Regions from separate parts of the Pelagibius sp. 7325 genome, predicted to be linked through region 2. Evidence: riboswitches for the same ligand, from Rfam matches in the RefSeq annotation. Region 2 holds a riboswitch; the other holds the start of a gene.
What was found. Region 2 has a riboswitch for cobalamin ahead of WDC82_RS17585 (CbtB domain-containing protein). Riboswitches for the same ligand answer to the same signal wherever they lie in the genome.

Region 1 (7,570 bases), on a different contig from region 2:
CTGCTTCTATACCTGGTTCACCGACGCCATGGCAGCCGGAGAACTGGGCGGCATTCACTTTCTGGCCCTGGTGGTGCTGCTGATTTGCTGGAGCATCCTCGTCGTCGCGACGTGGAAATCTCTCGACATCTACGGGGTGGTCCTGGTCTGCGCCCTGCTCGGCGCCGTCATCTGGGTGCTCATCGACTGGGGGCTGCTCAACACCGACTCGACCAATGCCGTCGCCTGGATCGTCCTGGTCTGCGGCGCGATCATCCTGGCGGTCGGGCTGTCATGGGCACTGATATGGCGGCGCATCACCGGCCAATACGCCGTGGACGAGATCGAGGATTGAGCGCGGTCGCAGGGCGGCCGTCCCTGACGCACTTCCGGATCACGCGCCCTGGCGCAGAGGCTCCGTGTCGCGCAGCAGCCACAGGCGGAACGCCGTGACCGGCTCGCTCTGCGGTTTCCCCTCGGGCGTTACAAGGTAGTAGTCCCAGTCGGCAACGGCGTGGTCGCACAGCTTCACGAGCCGCCCGCAGGCCAGGTCTTCCGCAACGAGAAACTGGTCGGCCAGCGCTACGCCCTGGCCGGCGATCGCGGCTTCGATGGCAAGACCGCTCTCGAGAATGCGCGGCCCTCGTCCCACGTCTGAGCCGGAGATCCCGCCCGCGGCGAGCCAGTCCCGCCACAGACAGCCGTCGTCGTCATGCAAAAGGGTGAGTTGCGTCAGGTCTTGCGGCCGCCATGCACCCTTCCTTTGCGGCAGGTAGTCCGGCGACGCCACGGGAAACACCTGCGAATTCACAAGAAGGTCCTGCGTCAATCCGGGCCAGTGGCCCAGTCCGCGGCGGATGGCGATATCGGCGCCCTCACGGTTCAGATCGACAACACGCGGCGTGGCATCCAGCACCACCTCGCATTCAGGCCAGTCCGCCCGGAACCGGTCGAGGCGGCGAATCAGCCAGCGCGAGGCGAAGGCAGGCTGCGCAGTGACCCGGATAAGGTGGTCGGCCCGCGAAATCTCATGCAGCGCGCTTGACCAAGCGGTATCGGCTGCAACTGTGCCGCCCCGTGTCCGCAGCGCGTCGTACAGACGGACAGTCTCGGACTCGGGTGCAACCGACAACTCGCGCGCCAGCCGGTCCCGCAGGGTGCCGAACAGCTTCAGAGCCTGCGCCCGCTCGCCCCGCTCGGCATGGATGCGCATCAGCGCGCGGCAGGCCCTTTCGTTCAGCGAGTCGAGCAGCAGCAGGCAGCGCGCCGCGGCTGCCGCCCGCTCTCTTTCGCCGGCCGCGAGCGACCGCTCCATCAGCGCCGTCGCGGCGTCCACGGCGAGGCCCCGCAGGCGCTGCCGCTCGATCGCCAGCCAGTCTTCAAAGGCGGCATCACGGACGTAGCTGTCCTCCAACAGTTCGCCGCGGTACAGCGCCACCGCCTGCTCCAGCGCCTCGAGGCTGTCCTGCCTCAGACCCCGCTCGAAGCGGATCACATCGACGTCGACCGTGTCAGGATCGAGCGTCACCGAGCGCCGGTTGGCGACCAGCGCCCCCCGCGGTTCACCGCCCAACGAACGCCTGAGGCCCAACGAACGCCTGAGGCGCAGCAGCGCCTGCTTCAGGCTGTCGCGCGCCTGACGCTCGCCGCTGTCGCCCCACAGCAGCCCCGCCAGCCTCTCGCGGGCGACTGGAACGCCGGGCGACATGGCGAGGAAACCCAGCAGCGCGCGGTCCTTGCGGCCCGGCAGGTCGATGGTCCGCCCGCCGCCGTCGCGCAGGCGGAACCCGCCGAAGAGAGTGATCTCCAGGATGTCGGCTGACGGGTCGTGGCTCATGACATCAAGCGTCCGGTGGACGGTTCCTGCGTCGCATCCATCGAATTCACGGTTTATTTCCGATCGGCACCCCGGTGGCTTCCCCTCCGCCGGACTACTGTCCCTTCGTAAGGTCGGCCCGGTCATCGCCGCACGCCGATACCAACGAGGATGCGCTGAATGTTGTACCACTTTCTCCGAGGCTACACCGATGCCATCTATGTGGCGGTCCATCTGCGAGCACCCAAAGCGCCGCGTGCGGGCCTGTTCGCTGAGCCTCCTGTTCCTATCGAAGCGCAGGTCGCCACCTGCTTCGAGACCCTCTTTGGGATGATCGCGTGGCTCATCCGGGCGCTGGCCGGAACAGCCCGTTGGATCTACCCCGGCAGAGCCGGCTCTGCGGGGCGCCGCGCCATCGCCGGAACCGTCGCTTTTGTGCTTGGCGTCGCGCTGTTCGCCGTCGTGGCCGCCGCCGGCAGCGCCCGCGCGACGATCCTGACCTTCGATCAGGGGCGGAGCGCGACCGGCTTCGACGTGGTCCCGATCCAAGCCGGTGCGCAGGTGGCACAGGACTACGGCGACCGGGTCACCGGCAGTCCGATGGACGTGCTGGGCGGCACCTACACCTACGGTAACGGCGGCGAGGGCTTCACGCCCAATGTCGGTGTCAACTACCTCGCCACCGGCGGCGTGTTCCTCTGGACGCTCGAGTATGGCGACCTGACCAACGTCATCTTCGCTGGGCCGGGCTCCAACGTCTTTCGCGTCCAACTCGAGGCCGACGCGGGCTTCGAGGTCGTGCTGTACGGCTTCGACCTCGCCGGCTGGCCGCTGACCGACTACGCCATCGATGCCGTGACGGTCAGCAGCAACGGCATTCCCTTGTTCTCGCAGATCGACGTGGCAGTCGAAGGCGACGCGACGGGACCAGGCCACACCGCCTTCGGCTTCGCCGCACCGCTGATGGGCAGCGAACTGACGATCAGCCTCGACTTCTCGAACATCCCCTTCGGACAGCAGGACAACTTCGGCCTCGACAATATCCGCTTCGGACAGAGTCCGCCGCCGGAGGTCGTCCCCACCGAGGTACCGGAGCCTGGTTCGCTGGCTCTGCTCGTTACCGGTCTGGCGATGCTGGGCCTGCGACGGGATCGAGCGGCTTTCCGCTTGCGTGCCGCTGTCTGACCCCCTCTCCGCCGCCGGTGCCGCCGTGGCGCTGCAATAGCGCTCGGCATTCGTTCGCCATCACATGGTCGACCCGCCGAGTCCGGTTGCCTTCCGCTCCGCTTCCCGGCATCCTGCCCGCGACGGTGCCTTTGGCAGAGGTGAAACGGGAAGTTCGGTGAGAAACCGACGCCGCCCCCGCGACTGTAAGGAGATCGCCCCCTTCAAGAACGTCACTGGCCTCCATCGGTAAGATCCCTTGGGGCCGGGAAGGCGAAGGTGGGAAGAAGCTCCGAGCCAGGAGACCGGCCGTCACGGAGTTCAACAGCTGAAAGGGGGCGGCGGGCCCCCGCAAAGGAGTTTTCATGCGCTTTCTTTCCGTTTTCACGGCCACCCTGCTCATCGCCACGGCGGCTGAAGCCCACACCGGCGGCGGCGCCGCGTCCGGCCTGTCCCACGGCTTCTTCCATCCCCTCGGCGGCCTCGACCACATCCTGGCCATGGCCGGCGTCGGCCTGCTCGGCTTCGTCATCGGCGGACGCGCCCTCTGGCTGGTGCCGGTGTCCTTCGTCGCCATGATGGCCGTCGGCGGTATTGTCGGCGTCGCCGGAGTCGGCCTGCCGTTTGTGGAGGCCGGCATCGCTCTTTCGGTGGTGGTGATCGGCGCCGCGCTGGCCTTCGGCGGCAGTGTGCCCCTGGCCCTCGCCATGGCCCTGGCCGGCGGCTTTGCCGTGTTCCACGGCCACGCCCACGGCACCGAGATGCCGCTCGCCGCGTCCGGCCTGACCTACGGCCTGGGCTTCATGGCGGCCACCGCCCTGCTGCACGGCCTCGGCATCGGCGCCGGCTTCGCCCTCAACGCCGTGGCCGGCGCAGCCAGCCGCCGGGCGGCACGCGTCGGCGGCGCGCTGCTCAGTCTCTCCGGTCTGGCGCTTCTCACGGGCGTTCTGTAAGGCGCTCTGACGGCAGCTATTGCGGTGGTGGCGGCGGGCCGCTGCCACCACCCAGCTGCGCCTGGCACAGTGCCTCGGCCCGGCCTTTGAACAACGCGGCCTGCTGGGCGTTGATCGTGCCCTCCGAGACCATCTTCTCAATGTCGGCGGCGCGCTCGGCGAAGCAGCGCGCCACCGGATCAGTGGCGTCCACAGCCGCCTGCTCCGGCGGGAAGAGGTCATCGCGGTGCATGAAGGCCAGCGCCGCCGCCATGAGCAGGGCCACGCCGACGGCGCAAAAGCGTGCGATCGGTCGGTCCAGGAAAGAGACCTCTTGGGAGGAGTCGGCCATGGCGGCAAGGCTAGTGCGGCCTCCGGCGCCCGGCAACTGAAGAAATCGTCTCCCCGCCCCCGCGGCAAGACGCCGCGAAGTCCGCGGAAATCCAAGGGTTTCTGGACCTTTAGCCCCAGAAAGTTTGGGGGAGAAAACACGCCCTCCCTGTACCTATACTGCCCGGCTCACTATATTGAAGCTTGGGATAAAGGCCGGGCCGCGGGCGATGCTTCCTCCGGGAACCGGCGCCAGGAGTATGGGTTGGGAGACACCTGATGGCTGAGATGATCGATCCCTTCGGCAGGGCGGTCACTTATCTGCGCGTTTCGGTCACGGACCGCTGCGACTTCCGCTGCGTCTACTGCATGGCGGAAGACATGACCTTTTTGCCCAAGAAGGACATTCTCACCCTCGAGGAACTCGACAGGGTGTGCAGCGCCTTCGTGCGCCAGGGCGTGAAGAAGCTGCGCATGACCGGCGGCGAGCCGCTGGTGCGCCGCGACATCATGAAGCTGTTCCGCTCCCTGTCGCGCCACCTGGAAAGCGGCGCACTGGAAGAGCTCACCCTCACCACCAACGCCAGCCAGCTCGGCCGCTTCGCCCACGAACTCGCCGATTGCGGCGTGAAGCGCGTGAACGTCTCGCTCGACACTCTCGATCCCGACAAGTTCCAGGCGATCACCCGCTGGGGAAAGCTGGACAAGGTCATGGACGGCCTCGCCGCCGCCAAGGACGCCGGCCTCGCCGTGAAGATCAATGCCGTCGCCCTGAAGGGCGTGAACGACGACGAGGTCGATCGCCTCGTCGCCTGGTGCGGCGACGAGGGCTACGACCTCACCTTCATCGAGGTCATGCCGATGGGCGAGATCGGCGAGCAGCGCATCGACCAGTACTGGCCGCTCTCCATGCTGCGCGCGCAGCTGGCGGAAAAGTGGACGCTGGAAGATATCGACTACCGCACAGGCGGCCCGGCGCGCTATTGCCGCGTGAAGGAAACCGGCGGCCGCCTCGGCTTCATCACGCCGATGACCCACAACTTCTGTGAAAGCTGCAACCGCGTGCGCCTCACCTGCACCGGCACGCTCTACATGTGCCTGGGCCAGGACGACGCCGCCGATCTGCGCGAGCCGCTGCGCATGAGCGAGAACGACGGGCCGCTGGAGCAGGCCATCATGGAAGCCATCGGCCGCAAGCCCAAGGGCCACGACTTCATCATCGACCGCCGCCGCAAGCAGCCCGCCGTCTCTCGCCACATGAGCGTCACCGGCGGCTGAGCGGCTACGGCCCCTCACAGCACCAGCTTGAAGCCCTCGTGGGTCGCCTCGAAGCCGAGCGACTCGTAGAAGCGGTGGCTGTCCTGGCGGGACTTGTTCATGGTCAGCTGCACCAGGCCGCAGCCGCGCCGACGGCTCTCGTCGATCGCCCAGCCGATCATCAGGTGACCGAGGCCCTGCCCGCGCCGTGACGCGGCGATGCGCACGCTCTCGATCTGGCCGCGCCACATGCCCTTCAGCGACAGCCCCGGAATGAAGCTGAGCTGAAAACAGCCGACCACCGCGCCGCCGTCGTCGACCACCGCGAGGAACTGGTTCGCATCGCGCTCGATGGCGGCGAAGGCCTCGGCGTAGCAGGGATCACCGGGCGCCTCCCGCGTCTTGCCGAGAGCGTCGTCGGCCAGCAGGGCGACGATGGCCGGCAGGTCGGCCAACACTGCGCGTCGAATCGTGGGCTCGCTCATGTCACCTTCATAGTCCAACCCCTGCTATTTGGCGACCGCCATCCCGGCGCTTACAGCCGCTCCCACAACGGCAGCGCGTAGAGTGCCGCCCCGGCGCAGAGCGCCAGCGCCGCCTTGCGGTAGACGCCCTCGCTGGCGTGCGGAAAGAGCCGCGCACCGACGAAGATGGCAAGCACATAAGCGGGCAGCAGCACCAATGCCTCGCGCAGCACCGCTAGGCTCAAGAGGCCGTTCAGCCATAGCGTGATGCCGCTTACCACGCCCAGCAGGCCGAAGATGGCATAGATGTTGTCGCGCACCTGCGCGGGGCTGGACTGACCGCCCAGCCAGAACAGCACCAGCGGCGGTCCCGCGAGACTGGCGGCCCCGCCGGTCACCCCCGCCGCCGCACCGACGGCTGCGGTGCCCAGCAGCGGCAGCTGCCGGCGCAGGCGCCAGCCGGCGGCCAGCGCCGACACCGCCGCCAGGATCAACAGCGAGATGATCCAGCGCATGACCACGGGATCGGCCGAGACCAGCAGCGCCACGCCCAGCGGGATGGTCACCGTGGCGCCGGCCAGCAACGGCAGGATCTCCGCCCAGGTGCAGCGCCGGAAGGCGGAAACGGTAATCGGCAGTGTGGCCAGGCTGTCCACCAGGAAGAGCAGCGGCACGGCGACCTCCGGGCCCTTCATCACGCTGGCGAGGGGCACGAAGACCATCGCCGCGCCGAAGCCGGAAAAGCCGCGCACCAGCCCGGCCAGGAGCGCCGCCGCGGCCAGCCAGACGAAATGAGGGTCGCCGGTCACGGCGCTCCACAGCAGGGCCGGTGCGGTGCCGTCCATTCTGTTGCCTTTCGCCTGAGCGTGGGCCGGCACCCAGGAGAGCGCCGGAGCCAGGGAAGCCGACGCCTTCCCTGGCATCGGAAACCACTTCGTGATATCCCTGCGATGATGCAGGTACAACCCTTAGTAATGCAGCTTATGTCTGCAATTTTGCAGGCATGAGCGCCCTCCCGCAGTGGTCCGACCTGCGGGTGGTCCTGGCGCTGTCGCGGGCTGGCACCCTCTCGGCCGCGGCCGAGCGGCTGGGCGTCGACCAGACCACCGTCGGCCGCCGCCTCGCCGCCTTGGAGCGGGCCCTGGACGGTCGCCTCTTCCTGCGGGAACGCGGCGCCCTCACCCCGACGGCGCTGGGCGAGGAGGCCGTGGCCCGCGCTGAGCAGATGGAGGCTGCCATGGCGGCCCTGGAAGCCGCGGCCAGCGCGTCGGGCGCGGCGGTGGCCGGGCGGGTGCGCATCACCGCCGTGCCGATCCTGGTAAACCAGTTGATCGTGCCGCGCCTGGCGGCTTTGCTGAGCCACTTTCCGGGCCTGGAGGTCGACGCCAACGCGGATTCCCGCAATCTCAGCCTCAGCCGGCGCGAGACCGACATCGCCCTGCGCTTTGCGCGGCCGGAGAGCGGCAGCGGCCTTTGCCGACGCATCGGCGCCCTCGCCTTTTCGGTCTACGCCCCGCGCGGCACGGAGCCTGACGGCCTGCGCTGGGTGACCTACGACGACCGCTTCCTGCACCTGCCGCAGGCGCGCTGGGTCGCCGCGAATGTGTCGCCGGACAGGCTCGCGCGGC
Region 2 (7,570 bases):
GCGTTCAGGCGGTCGGCGGAGGTCACCGCCAGCACGCCGACGTCGCGGCGGTCCTCGGCGATCAGGCCGGCGGCGGCGATGGCTTCCTCCGCCACCGTACCCTGGTAGGCGATCACCACCTCGCAGTTCGGCCCCGGCGCCCGCAGCCAGTAGGCGCCGTTGATGATGTCGGCGGCGAGCGCGCCGCCGATCTCACGCTTGGGCTGCTCCAGCGGCCGCGTCGAGAGGCGCAGGTAGACCGAGCCGCCCTTCTCGTCGCGCAGCCAGGGCCCCGATGGCTCGCCTTCGCCGTCGCGCTGCAGGTAGTCGAAGGACCACGCCAGGATGGTGGAAAGCTCGTCGACGAAGGCGGGCTCGAAGCAGGCGAGGCCGTCCTGCGCCAGGCCGATGAGCGGCGTCGACACCGACTGGTGGGCGCCGCCCTCGGGCGCCAGCGTCACGCCCGAGGGCGTCGCCACCAGGATGAAGCGGGCGTCCTGGTAGCAGGCGTAGTTCAGCGCATCCAGGCCGCGCATGATGAAGGGATCGTACAGCGTGCCGATGGGCAGCAGGCGCTCGCCGAACAGCGAATGCGACAGGCCGAGGGCGCCCAGCAGCAGGAAGAGGTTCATCTCGGCGATGCCGAGCTCAAGGTGCTGGCCTTGCGGCGACATGGTCCACTTCTGCGCCGAGGGCACCCGCTCGTCGCGGAAGGTGTCGGCGGTCGGCGTGTGCGAGAACAGGCCGCGGCGGTTCACCCAGGGGCCGAGGTTGGTGGAGACGGTGACGTCCGGCGAGGTGGTGACGATGCGCTGGGCCAGCGCCGAGTCCTCGCGGGCGATGTCGTTGAGGATCTTGCCGAAGCCCTCCTGGGTCGACATGACCTCGCCCGCCGGCACCGGCAGGGCGGCCGGCACCGCGACGCGCGCGGCTTCGTAGCGGCGGCGTCCCTCGGCGTTGAACGGCACCTTCTTCAGGAAGGCCTCGATGTCCTGCTTTCGCGGCTGCGTCGCCTCGAAGGGCTCCCACTCGTGGCCCTCGCGCACGCCGAGGCTGGCGCGGAAGCCTTCCATCTGCTCCGGCGTCATCAGGCCGGCGTGGTTGTCCTTGTGCCCCGCCAGCGGCAGGCCGTAGCCCTTCACCGTGTAGGCGATGAAGCAGACCGGGCGGTCGTGGTCGACGGAATGGAAGGCGTCGAGCACGGCCTGCAGGTCGTGGCCGCCGAGATTGGTCATCAGGCGCGCCAGGTCGTCGTCGCCGCGGCTCTCGATGAGCTTTGTGACCTGCCCTTGATCGCCGAGGTCGTCCAGAAGACGCTTGCGCCAGGCTGCGCCGCCCTGAAAGGTCAGCGCCGAATAGAGCTGGTTCGGGCAGCTGTCGATCCAGTCGCGCAGCGCTTCGCCGCCGGGCTCCTTGAAGGCGGCCTGCAGCAGGTGGCCGTACTTGATGGTGATGACATCCCAGCCCATGGAGCGGAACAGCTTGTCGAACTGGCCGTAGAGGTTCTTGGTCGCCACCGCGTCGAGGCTCTGGCGGTTGTAGTCGATGATCCACCAGGTGTTGCGCAGGTCGTGCTTCCAGCCCTCCATGAGGGCCTCGTAGATGTTGCCTTCGTCCAGCTCCGCGTCGCCGACCAGCGCGATCATACGCCCCTCGGTCCTGTTCTTGGACCAGCCTTTCTCGCGGACGTAGTCCTGCACCATGGAGGCGAACGACGTGATCGCGACACCGAGACCGACCGAACCGGTCGAAAAGTCGACGTCGTCGGCGTCCTTGGTGCGCGAGGGATAGGACTGCGCGCCGCCGAAGCCACGGAAGTTCTCCAGCTTGTCGCGGCTCTGGTTGCCCAGCAGATACTGGATGGCGTGGAACACGGGGCTCGCGTGCGGCTTCACCGCGACGCGGTCGGCCGGGCGCAGCACATCGAAGTACAGCGCCGTCATCAGGGTCGCCAGCGAGGCGCTGGAGGCCTGGTGGCCACCGACCTTGATCGCGCCCTTGGGGCGCAGGTGGTTGGCGTTGTGGATCATCCACGAGGACAGCCAGAGAACCTTCTTCTCCAGCGCCTCCAGCATCTTCAGATCGGTGCGATCAGAGGCAACGCGCTTCGCCATAATCTTCTCTCGTGCTCGGGTGGCGGCTGTCCTTGAGATTACGCGAAAACGGGCTGGCATGACCTGCCAATCTCGCCACTTTTCTTGGCATTCTTGGCAGATTACACTGCTGGCATCGGTAATTCTGGCATATTGCACCAATCATGAAACTCGACGTCATCGACCGCAAGATCCTGGGCGCCCTGCAGGACAATGGCCGCCTGTCCAACGTGGAACTGGCCGAGCGGGTCGGCCTCTCGCCCTCCCCCTGCCTGCGCCGCGTGCGCATGCTGGAGGATGCCGGCATGATCACCCGCTACGTGGCGCTGCTGGACCAGAAGGCGGTCGGCCTGCCGGTCTCGGTCTTCATCTCCATCAAGCTGGAGCGCCAGCAGGAGGACGACCTCGACAGCTTCGAGGCCGAGGTGCGCAAGTACCCGGAAGTGCTGGAGTGCTACTTGATGACCGGGACGCGCGACTACCTGCTGCGCGTGGCGACTCGCGACCTCGCCGCCTACGAGCGCTTCCTGAAAACCAAGCTGACCCGGGTGGAGAACGTCGCCTCCATCGAATCGTCCTTCGCGCTCAAGCAGGTGAAGTACACCAACTCGCTGCCGCTGGAGACGGTGGGCGTTTAAGGCAGAGGAGCGGCGCGCCGCCTGAGCCGGAACAGGCGGACGGAAAGAGCGATCACAAAGAGGGGAGCAAGGCCGCTTGCGCCGCCCGCGCCCTTGACGCATTGCGGCGGCGCCCTCACCTCACAGCCCTGCCCGGCGGATCCGGGCTTAAGGAGGCTTCGATGTCCAACAGCGTCCCGCTTCGTCTCGCCGCCGGCTTTGCGGCCGGCTTCGTCTCCGTCCTGATCTATTCCAGCGGCGTCCTGGCGCTTTACCAGGCCGCCGGCGCCCCGGTGCCCTTCGCCGCCTGGAGCATGGCGGCGGTGCCGCCCTTCGGCGTGCCGCAGACCCTCTCGGCGGCCTTCTTCGGCGGCCTCTGGGGCGTCCTCTATGCGGCCGTCGAGCCCTGGCTGACCGCGCGCCTCGGCTGGCTCGCCGGCGGCGCGCTCTACGGCGTCGTCCCCCTGCTGGCCTTGTGGTTCTTCGTGTTCCCGCTGAAGGGCATTCCCGTCGGGGCCGGCTTCACCGCCTACGGCCTGCAGCAGGGCATCGTCCTGCACGTGGCCTTCGGCCTGGGCCTGGCGCTGTTCTTCCGCATCGCCCGGCGGTTCACCGGGCGCAGCGGCGGCCAGGGTCCGCTTGCCGCCGGCATGAGCCGCTGACGCAGACTGGCTTACCCGGCTGCGAAGAATGACCATTCAGCGGGGATCGGGCCGGCGACCTGATTAGCGATGTCTGCGGCCGTGTGAATGAAGGCGCCGCACCGGCCGCACCGGACCGGCGGCATGGGAAACGACAATTCAGCGTTTCAATCCGCTGCAAATGATCTAGGGTGCGGCAATCTCGCAATTCGGGCCCATGATCGGGCCCGGCGTGCCGATTCCGCGACCACCGTCCCGCCATTCTTCGCGGTCTCGTGCATAGAGCCTGGCCAAGAGGGCGCCATTCCTTCCGGAGAGGCACCGAGGCCCCCGACCCCGGGCAGTCCGACACACCCAGCAAAGAGGATAACGATGGCGAGAAAGCCCAACTACGATTTCGAGCGCAAAGAACGTGACCGCCTGAAGGCCGAAAAGAAGGCCAAGCGCCTTGCCGAGAAGCAGGCCGCGCGCGAAGAGAAAGCGCAGCAGAACGAAGCGCCGGGCGGAACCGGCACCCAGGGCGATGGGGGAGCGTCGACGGCCTGACCCTCCCGGGCGGCCGTCCCCAGCCGCACTGCCGCCGCCCGTCCCCGGGCCGCCCCCTTTCCCGGAACCAATGGAGTCCGAGCCATGGCTCGCAAGAAGGCCGACAAGACCGCGGCATTCACGATGTTCAACGTGACCTACGAAGACGGGACCATCACGTCCAACCGGCGTGTCCCGAATGAGCAGCTCGACCAGTCCTTCGGCGATTCCCTGCTGGACCTGGCGCGCACCGCCATTCAGCAGCAGGACAACGAGATCGCCGCGCGCTCGCAGCAGCGGCGCGCCAAGATCAAAGCCATCGTCAAGGCCTGAGCAACCGTTGCGCCGGAGGGTGTCACCACCCTAAGCCGCCGCCATCGCGGTCTAGCGGATTCACACCTCTCGCCTAGCTTTTTCCAATACCGATAAGGAAACCACTGTCGTCCCGGGACTTGCTCCCGGGACGACAGCGGAACTGTGGCTCCCTTGACTACGACACTCACGGATTTCTTTCGGCCTTCTCCCCAACCGTCACCCCGGACAAGCGAGCGTCAGCGAGCGCGATCCGGGGTCTACGGCGGGTCCAGGCTTCCGGCGGTGTGACAGAAGAATTCTAAGGGGCCGGCGGCATCCGCGCGATGACACCCTTGCGGAAGAAGGACGGCCGCTCGGCCATCGCCGGGACACCGTGCGGAGAGGCCGCAACCGCCTTCGCCGCGGAAAGAATGTCGGCGATATCTCGCGCGGCGTCGGCGCCGCCGATGAGATAGCTCCAGCGCTCCCCCTCCATCGCGCTGAACGCCAGCGTGACAGGCCGGTCGCAGACCGCGAAGCAGTCGACCGGCGCGACGCTGATCTCGGGATTGCCGGCGCAGGCCTTCACCAGCGCCTCGTAAAGACGGCGGCCGGCGGAGGGTTCTCCGCCGGCCGCGTCGCTACAGGATACGCAGACCTGCAGGCAGACTGACGCCATGAAGCGTACCGTCTCAGGCGGCGGCCGCCGCTGCCTGCCTGGCCTCGCCGCGCTGCCAGACGTAGCCCGCGACAACGCCCGAGAGGGTCCAGACCACCGCCATGACGACCAGCGAAGCGGCGGCGAAGTGGCCGGCCAGTTCGGCCGGGACCTCGCTGACGAAGCCGCCCGGGTGCGGTGCGCCGACCACGTGCGGCAGCAGCATGAGGACGATGCCGCCGACGATGGCGAGGGGTGTCGAAATACGCAGCGCCAGCCACAGGCCGCCCGCGGTCGCGACCGCCGTGGCGATCCACCACATCTGGCGCAGGTCCAGTTCCGCCGCGGCGGAGCCGGGCAGTTCGGGCGCCAGGCCGAGCGCCGGCGCGAGGCCGGCGGCGGCGAAGCCCGCGAGACCCCACAGCAGGCCGCTGCGCGCGGTGATGCGCGTGTTGGTCAGGACCATGGCCGAGAGCAGGATCAAGGCGAAACCGAAGGCGGTGCCGACGGTCGCCACCGCGGTGTAGAGCGTGCGCTCGATGCCGTCGGCCGGTCCCCACGCTTCGTGATCACCGTCGGCGTGATCGCCGCCCGTGTGGGCGAGGATCAGCCGCGCGCCGCCGTAGGTGGCGCCGTTCAGGCCAGAAGGCGCCAGGCTGGAATGCACCGCGCCGGCCTCGCCGTTCTCGTAGAGCTCGGCCTCCAGGATCAGCGGCGTGGTGGTGAAGTGCTGCAGCACCGCGGTCGCCAAGCCGCCGACGAAGCCGGCCACCAGCGCCGCGAGAAGAATGCGATGAAGCATGTCCCTACCTCCGGAAAATCATGCCTCAGTGGCAGGGGAAGGCAAGGGCGTGACGCGTGTCGTGCGCGGCGTTGTGGACCGCATCGGTGTGCGAGAAACCGGTCAGGAAAACCACGCCCAGGCCGAAGCAGAGCGTCGCCGCGGCGACCATGCGCTTGCTGTTTGAAATGCTCTGAACGGGGGCCTGAACCTGGGTGTCGGATGCCGTGCGCATCAAAATCCTCCAACTGATGTGACCCCTGACGGACTCAGCCGGAAAGACAACAGCACGGCGCAGCCTGGTTTTCTGGAAACCGAAACCGCACGCCCACTTGCCCTTCCGGGCAACCCCGCCCGGAGTGAGTAAGAATCCCGATGGCAGGTATCCTGGCTCGCGGGTCATCGCTCCACCTCGCCTTCCCGGCCCGAGTCGGACCAGTGGCTTGCCGGGTGTCGCTCGCCGCTCACAGTTGCGGGGGCAGCCACGGCTTCGGTCCCTATAGGGTACGCCTCACCGTGTTCCCATTTAATCCGCCGCGCCGTTCGGACTGGCGGAACCATCTGGCGCCACCTTAGGCGATATCGCCGCCGCGCCGCAACACCTCATGCGACCGCGGATGCGCCGCCAGCGACAGCGCCCTATCCCAGGACGACATCCAGGAACATCATGACCACCAGGCCGACCATGAGGCCGGCGGTGCCGTGATTCTCCAAGCCCTTGCGGTGGGTCTCCGGGATGATCTCGTCGCTGATGACGAAGATCATCGCACCGGCGGCAAAGGCCAGTCCCCACGGCAGCAGGGAGGCGGCCACGGTCACCGCGCCGACGCCGATGAGGCCGCCGAGCGGTTCCACCAGTCCGGTGAGCAAGGCCACCAGAAGCGCCTGGGCCTTGCTGTAGTGCAGGGTCAGCAGCGCGACGGCCACCGCCAGGCCTTCGGGCATGTTCTGCAGCCCGATGCCGATCGCCAGCGCGATGCCGTTGTCGAAGTCGCCGCCGCCGAAGCCGACTCCAACGGCAAGGCCCTCCGGGAGGTTGTGCAGGGTGATGGCGATGACGAAGAGCCAGATGCGCCGCACATTCTGGGTGTGCGGTCCCTCGGGACCGGTGATGAAATGCTCGTGCGGTGCGTAGCGATGGATGAGCCAGAGGCAGAGCGCCCCGGCCAGGATGCCGGCAATGACGATGGAGACCGCGCCGACTTCACCGGCGCCCTGGGCCTGCGCCGCTTCCAGGCCCGGCAGGATGAGCGAGAAGAACGATGCCGCCAGCATCACGCCGGCGGCAAAGCCCAGCATGACGTCCTGCACCTCGTCGGAGATCTCACGCAGCAGCAGAACGGGCAGCGCGCCGACCGCCGTCGCGAGGCCCGCGCAGAGGCTCGCCAACGAGCCCACCAGAATCAGGGAAGACGCGGAACTCGACTCCATCGCGCGCAGTCTAGCGTGCGCGCCGCCGGCGCCGCCAGCAAAGCTTCCGGCCTGCCTAGGCGTCCTGCGTCGCTCGGCGCTTCACCTCCGCCTCGCTCGGCTCCTCCAGGGCGAAGGACCCGATGCTGACCTCACCGGCGCGCCGGTAGGTGCTGGCGACCACGCCGGTGGTCGAGGCCCAGCTGTCGGTAAGCGAAAAGCCCGCCGGCATCGCGCCATTGCCGAACAGACGCTTGCCGCCGCCGAGAACGACCGGGAAGACCCACAGCCGCAGCTCGTCGACCAGGTCGTTGGCCAGCAGGGTCTGCAGCAGCTTGCTGCTGCCCTGCACCAGCAGCATCGGCCCCTCGCCCGCCTTGATCTGCTTGAGCGCAGCGACGACATCGCTGCCGAGCGCCTGGGAGTTCTGCCAGGTCAGGCTCGACGGGTCGGAGGTCGCGACGTACTTGGTGATGCTGTTGAACAGCGGCCCCGGCGGCTCGTCGCCGGCATGGGGCCAGTGGGCGGCGAAGATGTCGTAGGTCTTGCGGCCGAGCAGCAGGTCGAAAGGT

Region 1: another riboswitch for cobalamin. It lies ahead of WDC82_RS15585 (HupE/UreJ family protein); the one in region 2 lies ahead of WDC82_RS17585 (CbtB domain-containing protein).

Annotation. Positions count from the first base shown of each region.
Region 1 covers NZ_JBBKAH010000005.1:121,934-129,503, forward strand. The annotation lists gene WDC82_RS15570 (DUF6524 family protein) at 1-334, shown strand, start outside; gene WDC82_RS15575 (LysR substrate-binding domain-containing protein) at 374-1,816, opposite strand; gene WDC82_RS15580 (PEP-CTERM sorting domain-containing protein) at 1,976-2,980, shown strand; cobalamin riboswitch at 3,087-3,288, shown strand; gene WDC82_RS15585 (HupE/UreJ family protein) at 3,325-3,912, shown strand; gene WDC82_RS15590 (hypothetical protein) at 3,929-4,243, opposite strand; gene moaA (GTP 3',8-cyclase MoaA) at 4,510-5,499, shown strand; gene WDC82_RS15600 (GNAT family N-acetyltransferase) at 5,514-5,963, opposite strand; gene WDC82_RS15605 (sulfite exporter TauE/SafE family protein) at 6,014-6,787, opposite strand; gene WDC82_RS15610 (LysR family transcriptional regulator) at 6,946-7,570, shown strand, end outside.
Region 2 covers NZ_JBBKAH010000008.1:65,714-73,283, reverse strand. The annotation lists gene WDC82_RS17620 (transketolase) at 1-2,093, opposite strand, end outside; gene WDC82_RS17615 (Lrp/AsnC family transcriptional regulator) at 2,234-2,710, shown strand; gene WDC82_RS17610 (hypothetical protein) at 2,872-3,351, shown strand; gene WDC82_RS17605 (hypothetical protein) at 3,703-3,876, shown strand; gene WDC82_RS17600 (hypothetical protein) at 3,961-4,188, shown strand; gene WDC82_RS17595 (DUF1636 domain-containing protein) at 4,469-4,828, opposite strand; gene WDC82_RS17590 (CbtA family protein) at 4,842-5,609, opposite strand; gene WDC82_RS17585 (CbtB domain-containing protein) at 5,635-5,823, opposite strand; cobalamin riboswitch at 5,948-6,165, opposite strand; gene WDC82_RS17580 (ZIP family metal transporter) at 6,228-7,019, opposite strand; gene WDC82_RS17575 (dihydrofolate reductase family protein) at 7,075-7,570, opposite strand, start outside.